DNA from 4 places in the Sodalis ligni genome. Region 1 is predicted to be linked to each of the others. Evidence: predicted binding sites of a transcription regulator. Region 1 holds the regulator's gene; each other region holds the start of a gene.
What was found. The regulator sigma-54, encoded in region 1, starts transcription at its own class of promoters, with help from an activator protein. The targets are predictions, from matches to a motif close to GTTGGCACANNTTTCGCTNT.

Region 1 (4,206 bases):
CAATGTTGACTCCGCGCAGCAGGCGGTTGATATGCTCACCAATACCGTGACGCTGACCGGCACGGTGGTGGTAAAACAAGGCTCCATCGATATCAGGGCGGATAAGGTCGTCATTACCCGTCCCAACGGCGTGCAGGGCAAGGAAGTGGTGGAAGGCTACGGAAATCCGGTTACCTTCTACCAGATGCAGGACAGCGGTAAACCGGTGAAGGGCCATGCGCAGAAGGTGCGCTACGAATTGGCCAACGACTATGTCATTCTTACCGGTGACGCTTACATCGAACAGCTGGACAGCAACGTCAAAGGCGATCGTATTACCTATCTGGTGAAACAGCAGCAGATGGAGGCCTTCAGCGACAAAGGCAAACGGGTGACAACCGTGCTGGTGCCGTCCCAGTTGCAGGATAAAACCCCGGCCGCGCCGGGCGCACCGGCTGCTAAAGCCGCACCGGCCAAGAAGGCCGCTCCGGCGGTTAAACCCGCCGCTAATTAACAAGGTTAACAGCTCCTATGGCAACATTAATCGCGGAAAACCTGGCTAAAGCTTACAAAGGCCGCCATGTGGTGGAAAACGTCAGCCTCAAGGTCAGTTCAGGCGAAATTGTCGGATTGCTGGGACCCAACGGTGCGGGCAAAACCACCACGTTTTATATGGTTGTGGGCATCATTCAGCGCGACGCCGGCCGCATCGTTATTGACGACGACGACATCAGTATCCTGCCGCTGCATACCCGCGCGCGCCGGGGTATCGGCTATCTGCCGCAGGAGGCCTCCATTTTCCGCCGCCTCAGCGTCTATGATAATCTGATGGCGGTGCTGCAAATCAGGAAGGACCTGAGCGGCGCCCAGCGCGAGGACCGGGCCAATGCCCTGATGGAGGAGTTCCATATCGCCCATCTGCGCGATCATATGGGACAATCTCTTTCCGGCGGCGAGCGGCGCCGGGTGGAAATCGCCCGCGCCCTGGCCGCCAACCCTAAATTCATTTTGCTTGATGAACCTTTTGCCGGTGTGGATCCGATTTCCGTTATCGATATCAAAAAAATCATCGAACATTTGCGCGACAGCGGGCTCGGGGTGTTGATTACCGATCATAATGTGCGCGAGACGCTGGACGTGTGCGAGCGTGCTTATATAGTCAGTCAGGGTAAACTCATCGCGCACGGGTCCCCGGCTGAAATCCTCCAGGACGAGCAGGTGAAACGTGTTTATCTGGGCGAAGAGTTCCGCCTCTGATAAGGTGTCCTGAAGAATGAAGGGCCATGAGGTTAATTAACGCATCATATGAAGCAAGGTTTGCAACTCAGGTTTAGTCAGCAACTGGCCATGACTCCGCAGTTACAGCAGGCGATACGTCTGTTGCAATTGTCCACGCTTGAACTCCAGCAGGAAATACAGACTGCGCTGGAAAGCAATCCTTTACTCGAACAATCGGACGTTCATGAAGAAATAGACACGCCGCACGACGCTCCCGACTCCGAATCCCTCGATACCCGCGAGGCGATGGAGCAAAAGGATATGCCGGAAGAACTGCCGCTGGACGCTACCTGGGACGAAATGTATTCAGCGGGCACCCCGTCCGGCACCGGTACGGATTATCGCGACGAGGAGCTGCCGATTTACCAGGGCGAGACCATTCAGACGCTGCAGGATTATCTGATGTGGCAAGTGGAGCTGACGCCTTTTTCCGACACCGACATCGCTATCGCCACCTCCATCGTGGATGCGGTGGATGAGACCGGTTATCTCACCGTGCCGCTGGAAGATATCCTGGAAAGCATCGGCGTAGAGAGCGTGACCATGGATGAAGTGGAAGCGGTGCTGAAACGAGTCCAGCGATTCGATCCGGTGGGTGTGGCGGCGCGGGATTTACGTGATTGCCTGCTCATTCAGCTCTCGCAGCTGTCAAAGGACTTTCCGTATCTGGCGGAAGCCAGGCTTATCGTCACCGATTACCTGGATTTGCTGGCCAGCCACGATTTCCGTACCCTGCTGAGGTCGACGCGGCTGAAAGAAGAGGTGTTGAAATCGGCGATGGCGCTGATTCAATCCCTGGATCCCCGCCCGGGCCAATCCATCAATACCACCGAATCGCAGTATGTGATACCCGATGTCCTGGTGCGCAAAGTGCATAACCGCTGGACGGTGGAACTCAATACCGACAGCATTCCCAACCTTAAAATCAATCAGCAATACGCGGCGCTGGGCAACACCACCCGAAACGATGCGGACGGGCAGTTTATCCGCAGCCACCTGCAGGAAGCCCGCTGGCTGATTAAAAGTCTTGAAAGCCGTAATGACACCCTGTTGAAAGTCACCCGCTGCATCGTAGAGCAGCAGCAGGCATTTTTCGAACAGGGGGAAGAGTTTATGCGTCCCATGGTGCTGGCGGATATCGCCCAGGCGGTGGATATGCATGAATCAACCATATCTCGCGTTACCACGCAAAAATATCTGCACAGCCCGCGCGGTATCTACGAACTTAAATATTTTTTCTCCAGTCACGTCAATACCGAAGGGGGCGGCGAAGCTTCCTCAACGGCCATTCGCGCGCTGGTGAAAAAACTGATCGCCGCAGAAAACCCGGCGAAGCCGCTCAGCGACAGCAAGCTGACTACCCTGCTTTCCGATCAGGGTATTATGGTAGCACGGCGTACCGTGGCAAAATATCGTGAGTCCTTATCCATCCCGCCGTCGAACCAGCGAAAACAATTGGTTTGACCTCCACAGAGAAGGAAGACACTATGCAGCTGAATATTACCGGACAGCGTGTTGATATCACCGATGCGTTACGCGATTTCGTTACTGCGAAATTTTCCAAGCTTGAACAGTACTTCGACCGAATCAATCAGGTATATATTGTTCTAAAAGTCGAAAAGGTGCAGAAGATCGCTGAAGCGACGATACATGTCAATGGCGGCGAGCTGCACGCGACTTCGGAAGCGGATGATATGTATGCCGCCATCGATCTGCTGATAGATAAGCTGGCGCGTCAACTTAACAAGCATAAAGATAAACTGAAACAGTTTTAATTCACTGTAGCCATTGTCGCAGCCTGACCTCGCATCGGCTCGTAATGGCGAGGCTCATGGATGAGCCGAGCAACTAAGCCAACACACCCGCGACTCGCAAGATGACGGGTATAATGGGCCGATGAGTCTTAAAGGTGAATCAGCGCCTAAGTGAAACGAAATGACTAACGATACAGCAATGCAAATCAATACGGTGTTAAGCCTTGAATGCACCCGCGGCTCCATTCAGTGCCAGAGCAAAAAACGCGCGCTGGAAATAATCAGCGAACTGGCGGCCAAACAGCTTAACCTGGCGCCGCAGGTGGTATTTGACGCCGTATTAACCCGTGAACGCATGGGCAGTACCGGTATCGGTAATGGAATCGCGATCCCCCACGGCAAACTGGAAGAGGACACGCTGCGGGCGGTGGGGGTATTTATCCGCCTGGAGCAGCCCATCGCCTTCGATGCCATCGATAATCAACCGGTGGATTTGCTTTTTGCCCTGCTGGTGCCGGCGGAACAATGCAAAACGCACCTGCATACGCTATCGTTGGTAGCCAAGCGTCTGGCTGATAAAACGGTCTGCCGCCGGCTACGCGCCGCTCAAAGCGACGAAGAACTTTATGAAATCATGACGGAAACAGAAGCCGGGTCTTAACGCGCAGTATCCTACGCTTACCGACCCGCGGGGTTTGATTGGCGGAAATAGCGGCCTCTTCGCCAATGCGTCGATGTTAATGCCAGAGGGGAGTCGTCATGGTGCTGATGATTGTCAGCGGTCGATCCGGTTCAGGGAAGTCAGTGGCGCTACGCGCGCTGGAAGATATGGGGTTTTATTGCGTCGATAACCTGCCTGTGGTATTGCTGCCGCAGCTGGCCGCCACCCTGGCGGATCGCAATATTTCCGCCGCGGTCAGTATTGACGTGCGCAACATGCCCGAAACGCCGGAAATTTTCGAGCATGCAATGGATAACCTGCCGCAAAGCTTTTCGCCGCAGCTGCTGTTTCTCGACGCCGAGCGCAGCACCCTGATCCGCCGTTATAGCGATACCCGGCGCCTGCACCCGCTGTCGAGCAAGAACCTGTCGCTGGAAAGCGCCATCGATCAGGAGAACGAACTGCTGGAACCGCTGCGCTCCAGGGCCGATTTGATTATCGACACCTCGGAAATGTCGGTGCATGAACTGGCGG
Region 2 (4,206 bases), 800 kb from region 1:
CGTGCAGCGAAGGTGTTAAAGGGAGACCGTGCTGATGGGGTCGAAGCGGGCGTGGTTTTCCCGCCCGCCGGAGCGCCCCACAGCGCGGTAGGCCCGCGATCGTCGAACGCGCAGCGAACGTGTTAAGGGAGACCGCGAAAATGGAGGCGAATCTGTCCGCAAAAAAAACGGGGCGTCATCTAGACGCCCCGGTTCAGTGATGTGCCGGTAAACTTTTACCGGCCAATCCTGCATAAGTTATTCGTTGTAAGCACTTTCGCCATGGCTGTTGACATCCAGACCTTCGCGTTCCTGTTCTTCGGAAACCCGCAGACCCACCGCGATATCAGCAATCTTGAAGCCGACAAAGGCAACCACGCCGGACCATATCAAACAAACGATCACGCTATAAAGCTGTACCCACAGTTGATGACCCATGGTCACGCCCTGCGCATAACCGACGCCGCCCAGTGAAGCGGAAGTGAAGACACCGGTCAGCAGACAGCCGCAGATACCGCAAACGCCGTGCACACCGAACACATCGCAAACGTCATCCACACGCAGCCATTTCTTCAGGGCAACCACACCCCACAGACCGGCGACACCGCCCACCAAGCCAATGACCAGCGCACCGCCGACACCGACGAAGCCGGCCGCCGGAGTAATGGCAACCAAACCGGCGATACAACCGGAACAGGCGCCCAGCAAAGAAGGCTTGCCGCGAATCATCCACTCGACGAACACCCAGGAAAGAATGGCGCCGGCGGTAGCCATGACCGTATTGATAAACGCCAGTCCGGCGATTTCATTGGCGGCGCTGGCGGAACCGGCGTTGAAGCCAAACCAGCCGACATAAAGAATGGCGGTACCGGTGAATACCATCGGCAGGTTATGCGGTTTAAATGATTCTTTACCAAAGCCTGCGCGTTTGCCCAGCATATAAGCGCCGATCAGACCTGCACTGGCGGCGTTGATGTGTACCACCGTACCGCCGGCGAAGTCCAGCGCGCCCATGGACGCCAAATAACCGCCCGCCCACACCATATGCGCCATCGGCACATAAGAGAATGTCAGCCAGATAACCACAAAAATCAGAACGGCGGAGAAACGGATGCGTTCCGCCAGCGCGCCGACGATCAGACCCACGGTGATACAGGCGAAAGAACATTGGAACGCCACATGCACCAACTGATAGAAAGTCCCCATCAACGCCGTGGTTTCAATGTTTTTCAGCATCGCCCAGGTAAAGCCGCCGAAGAAGGGATTGCCTTCACTGAAGGCCAAAGAGTAACCGTACAGCATCCACAGCACGCAAACCATGGCAAAGGTTACCGCCACCTGGGTCAGCATTGACAGGACGTTTTTGGCGCGTATCAAGCCGCCGTAAAATAAAGCGATGCCCGGTAACGTCATAAACAGCACCAAAGCGGTGCTAATCATCATAAACGCATTATCGGCCTTATCAACAACAGGTGTCGCGGCCATGGCCCATGTGGGCAACAATGCCACTGCCCCAAGACCGGTTAATGAGACAAGTTTCTTCATTTTCATTCATCCCTATCCACAAAATTCGCGCGTGTCGTTAAAGTGCTGCTTCATCGGTCTCGCCGGTACGAATGCGAATAACCCGTTGTAACTCAGCAACAAAAATCTTGCCGTCCCCGATTTTACCGGTGTAAGCCGCTTTACTGATGACGTCGATAACTTCATCCAATTGATCATCGGCAATGGCAATATCAATTTTCACTTTTGGCAGGAAATTAACGCTGTATTCAGCCCCGCGATAAAGTTCAGCATGGCCTTTTTGCCGTCCAAACCCTTTTACCTCGGTGACCGTTAGCCCTTGAATACCCACAGCAGAAAGTGCTTCTCGCACGTCTTCCAATTTAAATGGTTTTATCACCACGGTTACCAGCTTCATATGCTCCCCCTCAAGAATTTGGATCCGAACTCGCGACCACTACGCCTGAGTAAAGCAAAGCATGTGCCATAAATGTTTTGAAATAGAAATTTACCCTTCGATGCCTGCCCATGGAGCGCGGGCAGGTTTGTCTTTGATTTTATCGGAAGCTGCGTCCAAAGAGAGGGAGAATGGGTGCACCAAAAAGAGGCGTCGCGCCTGATAAGGGTGCATTGGCGCGGGTGAATGCTTGTTAATGCCCGATTGCGGTGCGGGTAGATGTAAATGGGCGGACCATTCAGCCCGCCCGCCGGTAAGCAGGCGCATCATGAACTATGCCGAGCCTTGGCAAAAAGCCCCGTCAAACCGTCGGCGCTATGGGGGTCGCCAATATCCCGGCGGTACTCAAGGCCCGGCCTGCCTGCTGTAGCTGGTACATTTGGTAATAACGCCCCTGCTGTCGCAGCAGGAAATCGTGGGAACCCCGTTCTACCGCTTCGCCGCGATGCAATACCAGGATTTCATCGGCATCGACTATCGTGGACAGCCGGTGGGCGATAACCACCAGCGTCGTCTGCCGGCGGATGGTGGCCAGCGCCCGTTGGATTGCCTGCTCGGTGCCGGAGTCGATATTGGCCGTCGCTTCGTCCAAAATGAGGATTCCCGGCGTCGATACCATGACCCTGGCCAGCGCCAGCAACTGCTTTTGCCCCACCGACAGCGTGTTACCCTGTTCGCCGAGCTCGGCATACAGTCCGTCGGGCAGCGCACGCACCAGTTCGGCCAATTGCACCTGTTCAAGGACCCGCCAGACCTGGGCTTCGGTGATATCCCGCCCCAGGGTGATATTGGTGAATACCGTATCCGCCATGACCACCGGATCCTGCTGGACGATAGCCACGCCTTGCCGGAGCACCCGGTGCGACAGGCTGTCGATGGAGCGTCCATCGAGCAGTAAGCGGCCCTCATCGATACGGTAGTACCCCATCATCAGATTGGCCAACGTACTTTTACCGCTGCCGGTATGTCCCACCAGGGCGATAAAGCTGCGGGATGGAACGGTGAGCGAGACGTGTTTTATCACCGGCGCGCCGTCCCGATAACCAAAGGTCAAATCACGGATGTCTATGCGTCCGCTGCACAGGGGCATATCATCCGCGCCGTATTGCTGCCGGTGGCCATCCATCAACTCGAAGATACGCTCCCCCGCCACCACCGCCTGCTGCAGCATGGATTGCTGTGTGGTGAGTTCAATCAGCGGCTCGTTCAGCCGTCCCAGGTAGTTGATAAAGGCATATAGTACCCCTACCCCCACCGAACCTACCGGGCTGAAGCCAAACAGCATCAACAGGCCGCACAGCACCAGGGCGGAGAGAAGGCTCAGTAACGGCCGCAGGAGGAAACCCTCCAGCCTGAGCGTCTGCATGCGGGCCAGATAGTGTGAGTGGCTGGCTTGCGCCAGTTTTTTTCCGAATCTCTGCTGCTGCCGGAACTGCTGTATAACGGTCATACCGCTGATTGCTTCGTTAAAACCGTCATTGATATCCGCCAGATATGCGCGCAGACGACGCACGATGGGTGTGCTGTAATATTGGTATATAGACATCACCAGCGCCACCACCGGGAAGATGACCAGCGCAACGCAGGCCATGCGCCAGTCCAGCGCGAACATGGCCACCAGCATGGCCACCACCAGCGCGATACAGCGCAGCCAAGTGGACAACACGGTTATATACAGATCCTTCACCACCTCGGTATCGTTGGTCACCCGGGAAATAAGCTGTCCCACCGGCTGGGTATCGAAGGTACTCAAGGGCTGTCGCAACGAAGCATCCATCACTTCGGTACGCAGCTGTTGCACTATGTCCAATGCCGTACGGTTAAACAGCAGGGCCTGAAAATAGCGCAGCGACGCGGAGATAAGCTGCAGCGCGATATATGCCAGGGCCAGTCCGGTCACCAGCAGCGCGGGGAAACGCTTAAGAGGCACCACGTGATCGATAAAATAACTGATGACCACCGGCCCGGCCACTTCCGCCGCCGCCGCCAGCCAGAGCATCACCACCGCCCGGATCAGGGGATTGCGATAGGGCGCGCTGTAAGACAGCAATCGCCTCAAGGTGGGCCATTGGGTTTGCCATTTACGCATCGGCCGCCTCCGGCGCATCGGGATCGGCGGTCAGGGCCTCTTCCAGCTGCTGATAGCGGAACATATCCCGGTACCAGCCCGGCTGTTGCAACAGCCCCCGGTGTTGCCCCCGCTGGGTGACCGTTCCATGGGCCAGCACCAGGATATCATCCGCCGCATGGAGCGCTGACAGCCGATG
Region 3 (4,206 bases), 2.4 Mb from region 1:
GGATAGCCTCGATACCGTAAAGATTTTCGCCGGCGCCGTAGCGGATAGTGCGCGGGTCGTGCCAGAACAATTCATCCAGTACGGCGACATCGTTGGTGATAAGCGCCTGTTCGTAGCGGTAAAAGGCGGCGTTGACTTCCGCCAGTATCGCGGGGCGATCGATAAATTCACTTTTCATGCGGCGTGCACTCTTGCTGGGTCGTTTAAATACTATCCGTTTAAAATAATATCTGACCGCCTATGTAAAAAGGGCTGCGCCAGAATGCCCGTATTGGCGTTTTCCGGCAAGCACTGAACGTCAATTTCGATAGATTTCTGACTGTTTTGCATAGCGCGTTCAAAAACCGGCGGCGCTGCCGTTGCTGCGGGGATCAAACGCCCCTTCCAGCATGCCGTTGTTATGGCGGATAACCGCTCCCGCGTGGCCTACCGCTTCGCTGAATTCCGGCAGCATCTCCACCTGGTGGCCAAGGGCGCGCAAGGACGCCACCGTCGCGGCGGAGAAACGCCCCTCCAGTTTCAGCGTATCCGTGGCCTGTCCCCAGGTGCGCCCCAGCAGCCAGCGCGGCGCGCTGATGGCCCGCTGCAGCGGCATTCCTTGCATTACATGGCGGGTAAACAGCGCCGCCTGGGTTTGCGGCTGGCCGTCGCCGCCCATGGAACCGTAAATCATCGTTCGTCCGTCATGAAGCTTCGCCGCGGCGGGATTCAGGGTATGAAAAGGATATTTGCCAGGGGCCAGGGCCCGCAAATGCGCCGGGTCCAGGCTGAAGGACGCGCCGCGGTTTTGCCACAGTACGCCGCTTTTCGGCAGCAGCACGCCGCTGCCGAACTCATGGTAAAGGCTTTGGATAAAGGATACCGCCAGCCCGCTGCTGTCAATGATGCCCATCCAAACCGTATCCCCCGGCGACAGGACACTGCCCCAGGGGGCCGCCTGCCCGCTGTTTATCCGTTCCGACAGCCTGTCCAGCACCGGCGCCGCCAGCAGGCTTTGGGCATCCAGCGTCATATGGCCCGGATCGGTTATACAGTTGTCCCGCGTGGCAAAAGCCAGTTTGGTGGCCTCGACAATGGCGTGAATGCAGTGGCTTTCCGACTCATTGGCCCAGGGGAGACGATCCGTCAGCCCCAGGATCATCAGGGATACCAAACCCTGGGTGGGGGGCGCCAGATTAAACAGTTCTCCCATGCTGTGCGACAAACGCAGCGGGATGCTTAGCCGGGCATGAAACGCCGCTAAATCGTCGGCGGTGACGGGCATGCCCAGCAGGGCCATCTCTTGGGCCATATCAGCCGCCAGCGGTCCGCGATAAAAGCTGTTCAGTCCTTCCACCGTCAGGCGGGTGAGGGTATCCGCCAATTGCGGCTGAATAAGCCGGCTGCCGGCGTCGGGGGGCTTGCCTTGAGGCAGAAACTGCCGGGCAAAGCTTGCCTGCTTCGCCAGCTCATCGAATTTTTCCGCGGATGCCCGTGCTTGGGATAATGACACCGGCATACCGTCGGCGGCATAACGAATGGCATCCCCCAGCAGTTGCGAAAGCGGCAGCGACGGATTGCCCATTTCCCGGGACAGCGTCAGCGCCTCCGCCCATCCCGCCACCGTCCCGGCAACGGTCAGGGCCGATTTCGGGCCGCGATGGGGGATAGCCTCCAGCCCGTCATACAGTGACATGGCGGCAAGGGAACCCGCCGGTCCGCCGGCGTCGATAGCAACGGGATCCCCCTGCGGTGGCACGATCAGCCAAAAACCATCGCCGCCAAGCCCGGTCATATGCGGGTAGACCACCGAGATGGTGGCGGCTGCGGCAACCATGGCGTCGATGGCGTTACCGCCGGCGCGCAGAATGGAAAGGGCGCTTTCACTGGCCAGATGATGGGGCGTCACCGCCATTCCCATCGGCGCGATATTACTGTGGTTCATCGGGGGCATGGTCCTGTCGCCAAGGATGGATAAGGTGAGTTAAGCAAGAGGCGTTCCAACGTGCGGACCGCTATTGACATAGGTGACATAAGGCACGCGATACCCAATAGCTTTCGAGTCACAGCCAGCACAGCTGCAACTTGAAAGATGGAGGGTATATGCTAGGGTAGGTTGAAACGAAAGTAACAGGGAACCAGGGAACATGACGCCTTTTGATGAGCGGCTGCGTGACGCTTATGCCCGTTTGTCGCCGCAGGAACAGCGCATAGCCGGGTTCATTGCCGATCATTTTGACGATATGACCAGCTATAACAGCGCCGAACTGGCGAGGCTGAGCGGGGTGTCCAAGGCGACGGTAAGCAGACTGTTCCGGCGTTTGGGATATGAGAGTTACCGCCAGGTCCGCGATGAGCTGCGCACGCTGCGCCAAAGCGGCATGCCCTTGGCGGATCGCCGCGACGCGGTGCTGGGCAATACGCTGCTGGAGCGGCATTACAAACAGGAAATGGCTAATCTGACCCACTGGGTCAACCAAATGGACGGCCCGCAGTTTTCCGCGGTGATCCAGGCCATGAGCCACGCCCGGCGACTGTGCCTGGTGGGGTTGCGCAACAGTTATCCGGTGGCGATGCACCTGCGTCAGCAGCTGTTGCAAGTGCGCAGTCAGGTTAACCTGCTGCCCCAGCCGGGACAAACCCTGGCGGAAGAGGTCATTGATCTCACCGGCGATGATATGGTGGTGGTGGTGGCGTTTCGCCGGCGTACCCCGCAAATCCGCCCGTTCTTGGCAAAACTTCAACACAATAATGTGCCGGTGCTGCTGATAAGCGAGCCCCAGGCGCAGGCCCTGATCCCGCTGGCGCGTTGGCATTTGGCCACGCCGCTGGACAGCGTATCGGCGTTTGATTCCTATTCGTCGGCCATGAGCCTGGTGAATTTAATCAGCAATGCGCTGTTGCACGACACCCTGGCCCAGGGGCGGCAGCGCATCCATAACATTGCGGACTGGTACGGCTCCCTGGAAGAGCTTGAGCAGCGCCGCACGTAATAAAACGGCGCGCTGGAGTGGTGCGTTTGCCCACTGGCGGTGCATACGGCCTTCGCTGAAAAAGCACATCCTCAGCCCGCGAAAACCCCCGAATACCCCGACTGACCGCGTTTAACAATAAGTTACGCCGTGCCCGTGCGCGGGGAAAATTTCCGGCTTCATTTGGCACATTAGTTGCAGACTGACTGATTGTAGAATCATTAGTTTCATCATTTCACCTGGGAAACCGAGAATGACCATCAGAAAACAGCTTATTGCCCTGGCGGGCGCGGTCCTGTTGCTGACCCAAGCCGGCGCGGCCATGGCCGATCAGTGGCAGCAAATCCAGCAGCGCGGGGTATTGCGCGTTGCCATCCCGCAGGATTTCCCGCCTTTTGGTTCCATCGGCACAGACATGCAGGCCGAGGGCTACGATATCGATATGGCGCATTATCTGGCCGACAAGATGAAGCTCAAACTGCAACTGGTGCCGGTGACCAGCGCCAATCGGGTGCCTTACCTGCAAACGGATAAGGTGGATCTGGTGATATCCAGTTTGGGCAAAAACGCCGAACGTGAAAAAACCATCGATTTCAGCCGGGCCTACGCCCCGTTTTTCCTCGGCGTATTCGGGCCGAAGGACGATGGGCTCAAAGCGCCGGCCGAGCTTAGCGGCAAAACCATAGCGGTGACCCGCGGCGCGGTGGAGGATATGGTGCTGACCGACCTGGCGCCGAAAGATGCGCAGATCAAACGTTACGAAGATAATAACACCACGCTGTCGGCCTATATGTCCGGCCAGGTGCAGTATGTGGCCACCGGCAATCTGGTGGTGAGCGCCATTGCCCGCCAGAACCCCGCCAAAGCGCCGGTGCCGAAATTCATGCTGAAGGATTCCCCCTGCTTTATCGGCCTGCGCAAGGATGAACCGGCGCTGAAGGAGAAGGTTAACGCGCTTATCACCGAAGCGCTAAAGGACAATACCCTGAACAGCCTGTCCGAAAAATGGATGAAAGCGCCGCTGCCGGCGGATTTGGGCGCCTGAGGATGCCACTCCCATGACCTATCAGCTCAATTTCCCGGCGCTTTGGCCCTACCTGCCACAACTGCTGTCCGGTCTGTGGGTGACCATCATGCTGGCTGCCGTCGCCACCGTGGGCGGCATCGCCATCGGCATCTGCGGAGCGGCCGTACGCAGCAGCCGGTATGCTCTGCCGGGCCGGGTATGGGGCCTTTATGTGGAACTTATCCGCAA
Region 4 (4,206 bases), 600 kb from region 1:
CGCTTCCACCTCCCCCATTGCCTGCAAGGCTTCCAGCGTGTCCCGCGCCTCGGACTCATCCAGCAGGCTCATGGCAAACCCTACGTGCACCAGGACCCATTTTCCCGGCAGCGCCGCCATGTCGGCATCATCGGCGCAAACCAGACGGACATTGACCCGCCGTTTTACGCCGCAGACGTCCACCCAGGCGTTGCCGTAACCGTCGTTATCGAGCTCCACCACCTGACCGGGGATGCCTATACACATGTTTTTTCTCCAGCCCGCTCCCGCGGGCATATTGATCGGCGACGATTACAGGCGCCGCTGCTCTTCCAGCCAGCTCAGCCAGGCATCCATGCCCTCGCCGCCGGTGGCGGACACCATCAGTACCGCAATGGAAGGATTGACCCGGCGGGCATTGGCGATACAGGTATCGACATCGAAACGCACCCAGGGCAATAAATCAATTTTATTGAGGATCATCAACCCGGCGGCGGCAAACATATGGGGGTACTTTAACGGCTTGTCCTCCCCTTCGGTTACCGACAGCACCACGACTTTACAATGTTCGCCGAGATCAAAACCGGAGGGACAAACCAGATTGCCGACATTTTCGATGAACAGCAGGCTGTTTTCCACGGGATCCAGACGCAAGGCGGCGTCATGCACCATCTGCGCATCCAGATGACAGCCTTTACCGGTATTGACCTGGATCGCCGGCGCCCCGGTGGCGCGGATACGTTCGGCATCATTGGTGGTTTGCTGATCGCCCTCGATGACGGCACAGGGGATGCTGTCCTTCAGCCGCAGCAGCGTTTCCGTTAACAGGCTGGTCTTGCCCGAGCCGGGGCTGGAGACGAGGTTCAGCGCCAGGATGGCGCGCTGCTGGAAATAGTGCCGGTTATGGTGCGCCAGCCGGTTGTTTTTATCCAGGACATCAATTTCGATTTCCACCATCCGCCGCTGGCTGAGGCCTGGCGCATGAGTGCCCGCCTCCCCCCGGCCATAATCCAGGTCCCCCCGCGCATCGGCCAGGGGGGTAAACCCGGCCGGACCCGCCGCCGGAACCGGGCCGGGTTCACCGGCGGCGGTTAACGGCAGTGTTTGGCCGGGGGCGAGCTGGTAATAATGATTGTGGACTTCCCCATGATAGTGATGGTGGTGAATGACCTGCGCCGGCGCGGCGGGAAACACCACATGCCTTGGCGCCAGCGCCGCGGAGGGCCGGACTTCGCGCTCGGGATCATAGTGTGTGTGCTGATGGCCGCCATACGCCGGACCATCGTGGCTATGGTAATGATCGCCATGGTCGTGGCCATCGTGGCAATGGTAACGATCGCCATGGTCCCGGCCATCGTGGCTATGTTGATGCTCGTCGTGGTCATGACCATGGTGAGTATGTTGATGCTCTCCATGCTGATGGCCGTGAAGGCCGTCACCCGGTTGATTTTCATCGCCTTCGATATGACGTTCACCCTCGGCACAGCCGCAGGTACTGCACATGGCATGTCTCCTGTCATTATGAAAGTGGCGTGGCCGCTAACCCCACCCTGGGGAGTATATCCTCAAGCCACTTCCAATCGTTTGATCTGGATATGGTCGTGGGCGTCGGTGTGTAATTGATGTCCGCCGCACAAAGGGCAGACCAGGATCGGGACGCCCGGCAGGGTAACCTGCCGCCGGCAATGGCCGCACCAGGCCTCTGCCGGCTGCTGCTCAAGATGCAATACACATCCTTCGGCCAGGGTCCCGCGGCACACCATATCGAAACAGAAATTCAAAGACTCCGCTTCCACACAGGAAAAGGCCCCGAGGGACAACCAGACGGCGGTAATACGCCGCGCGCCGTTCGCCCGCCCCTGCTGTTCCAGGATCTCCAGCGTATTTTGCGCCAGCGTCAATTCGTGCATGGGTCTCTCCGCGGTACCACCGATGTCTCTCATATAAAGCTATGCAAGACGGGTGCCAGCGGGAAAACGGACATCCGCCGCAGGCTGAGCGCCGGCGAAGACTCGGTTTTAATAATTTAAATCAATCAATTACCAAATAATTTCCATTCGCGGCGCCTTCGGACAGAGCGCGCAATCCCGTCGTCATAAGTGACGACGGCCCAGAGGCCCGGCCTGTCGACACTTATGACGATATCCCCTTCTCTGCAGCCTGTTTTTACCATTGATGGTCGCGTTAACCCCCGGCCTATGGCCTCCCCGGGCAATAACCCTACTCATGGCATGGAAAATGCTTAGGTGCCGGTATGAATAAACCAAGCAGCCTGACTGTCATCCGTTTCTCCCGGAGGAGAGGGTTATGAACCGCTTTGTTATCGCGGAGCCACAGCTTTGTATTGGATGTAATACCTGTATGGCCGCCTGTTCCCAGGTCCATAAGGCCGCCGGATTGCAGGCGCATCCCAGACTGTCCGTTACGAGGACCGATGAAGAAAGCGCCCCCATGCTCTGCCGCCAATGTGAAGATGCGCCTTGCGCCCGGGTCTGCCCGGTGAATGCCATTACCCACGGCCCCGACGCCATCGTGCTCAATGAAAGCCTGTGCATCGGCTGTAAGTTATGCGGATTGGCCTGTCCGTTCGGCGCCATTACGCCCTCCGGCAGCAAACCGGTGAATATACCGACGATGTTTGAGAATTTCATTCCGTCGCAGCAAATGGCGGATGTGCCGGAGAGCCCGGCGAATATGAACCCCTTTCTGGCCTGGAACGCCGGGATACGCAGCGTCGCGGTGAAGTGCGATCTCTGCGGCTTTCATCCCGACGGACCGCAGTGTGTGCGGGTCTGTCCTACCGACGCGCTGGTGCTGGTAAGCGACGGCGCGGTGGAACAGGTCAGTATGTCGCGCCGCCAGTATGCCGCGCGCTGGCTCTCCTCTGGTCTGGACTCGCTTTCCCCCTCTCAACCGGAGCAGGAGTAAACATGGACGCATTTCGGTTACTTGGCGGCTCCCTCGGTTGCTATGCGGTGGGCGCCATCCTGTCATTGCTGCTGGCGCGGCGGGAAACGCTGGCTATCCAGGCCGCCGGGCTGACGGCCATGGCCGGCGGCATCCTTGGCCTGCTGGCGGCCGCCAGCGTGCTGTACAGCGGCGAGACCCTGACCTACAGCGCCGTCGGGCCCTTCCCGTTTGCTGCCTTCAGCGTCCGGCTCGATAGCCTGGCGGCTTTTATGCTGTTGGTGATTTCGCTGCTGGTGACGGTGTGCGCCCTCTACTCCCTGGCCTATGTGCGGGAGTATCTGGGAAAAGGGGCGGCGGCGATGGGGTTCTTTATGAACCTGTTTATCGCCTCCATGGCCACCCTGGTGGTGATGGACAATGCCTTCTGGTTCATCATTTTCTTCGAGATGATGTCGCTGGCCTCCTGGTTCCTGGTCATCGCCGACCAGGATGAAGAGTCCATCAATGCCGGTTTGCTGTATTTCTTTATCGCCCACGCCGGGTCGGTGCTGATCATGATTGCCTTCTTCCTGATGTACCGCCAGAGCGGCAGTCTGGAGTTCGCATCGTTCCGCACCCTGTCGTTAAGTCCCGCCGGCGCCTCGGTGGTATTCCTGCTGGCGTTTTTCGGCTTCGGCGCCAAGGCCGGCATGCTGCCGCTGCACAGCTGGCTGCCGCGCGCCCATCCCGCCGCGCCGTCCCATGCATCGGCGCTGATGTCCGGGGTGATGGTGAAAATCGGCATCTTCGGCATCATCAAGGTAGGTATCGATCTGCTGGGGGCCAGCGAACTGTGGTGGGGTATCCTGGTGCTGGCGTTCGGCGCGGTCTCCTCGGTGCTGGGCGTGCTGTATGCCCTGGCGGAGCACGACATCAAACGTCTGCTGGCCTGGCACACGGTGGAAAACATCGGCATTATCCTGATGGGGGTAGGGGTCGGCATGGCCGGTATCGCCGCCCATCATCCGGTCATCGCCGCGCTGGGCCTGCTGGGCGCCCTTTATCACCTGCTGAACCACGCGGTCTTCAAGGGCCTGCTGTTTCTCGGCGCCGGCGCCATTATCTGGCGGGTGCACACCCGTGATATGGAGAAAATGGGGGGATTGGGCCGCCTGATGCCCTTAACCGCCCTGGCCTTTATCGTCGGCTGTATGGCCATTTCCGCCCTGCCGCCCCTGAATGGCTTCGTCAGCGAGTGGTACACCTATCAATCCCTGTTCGCCATGAGCCGCGACGGCGGGTTCCTCCTGCGCCTGAGCGGTCCGGTGGCCATTGTGT

Region 2: glnK (P-II family nitrogen regulator) is a predicted target of sigma-54. The motif match lies at 1,952-1,971, and genes of this name have one in related genera.
Region 3: GTU79_RS22155 (gamma-glutamyltransferase family protein) is a predicted target of sigma-54. The motif match lies at 1,965-1,984, and genes of this name have one in related genera.
Region 4: hypA (hydrogenase maturation nickel metallochaperone HypA) is a predicted target of sigma-54. The motif match lies at 1,930-1,949, and genes of this name have one in related genera.

The regions. Positions count from the first base shown of each region.
Region 1 covers NZ_CP075169.1:669,798-674,003, reverse strand. The annotation lists gene lptA (lipopolysaccharide ABC transporter substrate-binding protein LptA) at 1-493, shown strand, start outside; gene lptB (LPS export ABC transporter ATP-binding protein) at 511-1,236, shown strand; gene rpoN (RNA polymerase factor sigma-54) at 1,285-2,721, shown strand; gene hpf (ribosome hibernation promoting factor) at 2,745-3,032, shown strand; gene ptsN (PTS IIA-like nitrogen regulatory protein PtsN) at 3,193-3,672, shown strand; gene rapZ (RNase adapter RapZ) at 3,771-4,206, shown strand, end outside.
Region 2 covers NZ_CP075169.1:1,473,531-1,477,736, reverse strand. The annotation lists gene amtB (ammonium transporter AmtB) at 238-1,524, opposite strand; gene glnK (P-II family nitrogen regulator) at 1,562-1,900, opposite strand; gene GTU79_RS06870 (SmdB family multidrug efflux ABC transporter permease/ATP-binding protein) at 2,241-4,028, opposite strand; gene GTU79_RS06865 (SmdA family multidrug ABC transporter permease/ATP-binding protein) at 4,021-4,206, opposite strand, start outside.
Region 3 covers NZ_CP075169.1:4,722,549-4,726,754, reverse strand. The annotation lists gene hpxZ (oxalurate catabolism protein HpxZ) at 1-178, opposite strand, end outside; gene GTU79_RS22155 (gamma-glutamyltransferase family protein) at 338-1,924, opposite strand; gene GTU79_RS22150 (MurR/RpiR family transcriptional regulator) at 2,127-2,972, shown strand; gene GTU79_RS22145 (transporter substrate-binding domain-containing protein) at 3,205-3,996, shown strand; gene GTU79_RS22140 (amino acid ABC transporter permease) at 4,010-4,206, shown strand, end outside.
Region 4 covers NZ_CP075169.1:1,268,332-1,272,537, reverse strand. The annotation lists gene hypC (HypC/HybG/HupF family hydrogenase formation chaperone) at 1-246, opposite strand, end outside; gene hypB (hydrogenase nickel incorporation protein HypB) at 292-1,482, opposite strand; gene hypA (hydrogenase maturation nickel metallochaperone HypA) at 1,545-1,889, opposite strand; gene GTU79_RS05920 (4Fe-4S dicluster domain-containing protein) at 2,287-2,907, shown strand; gene hyfB (hydrogenase 4 subunit B) at 2,910-4,206, shown strand, end outside.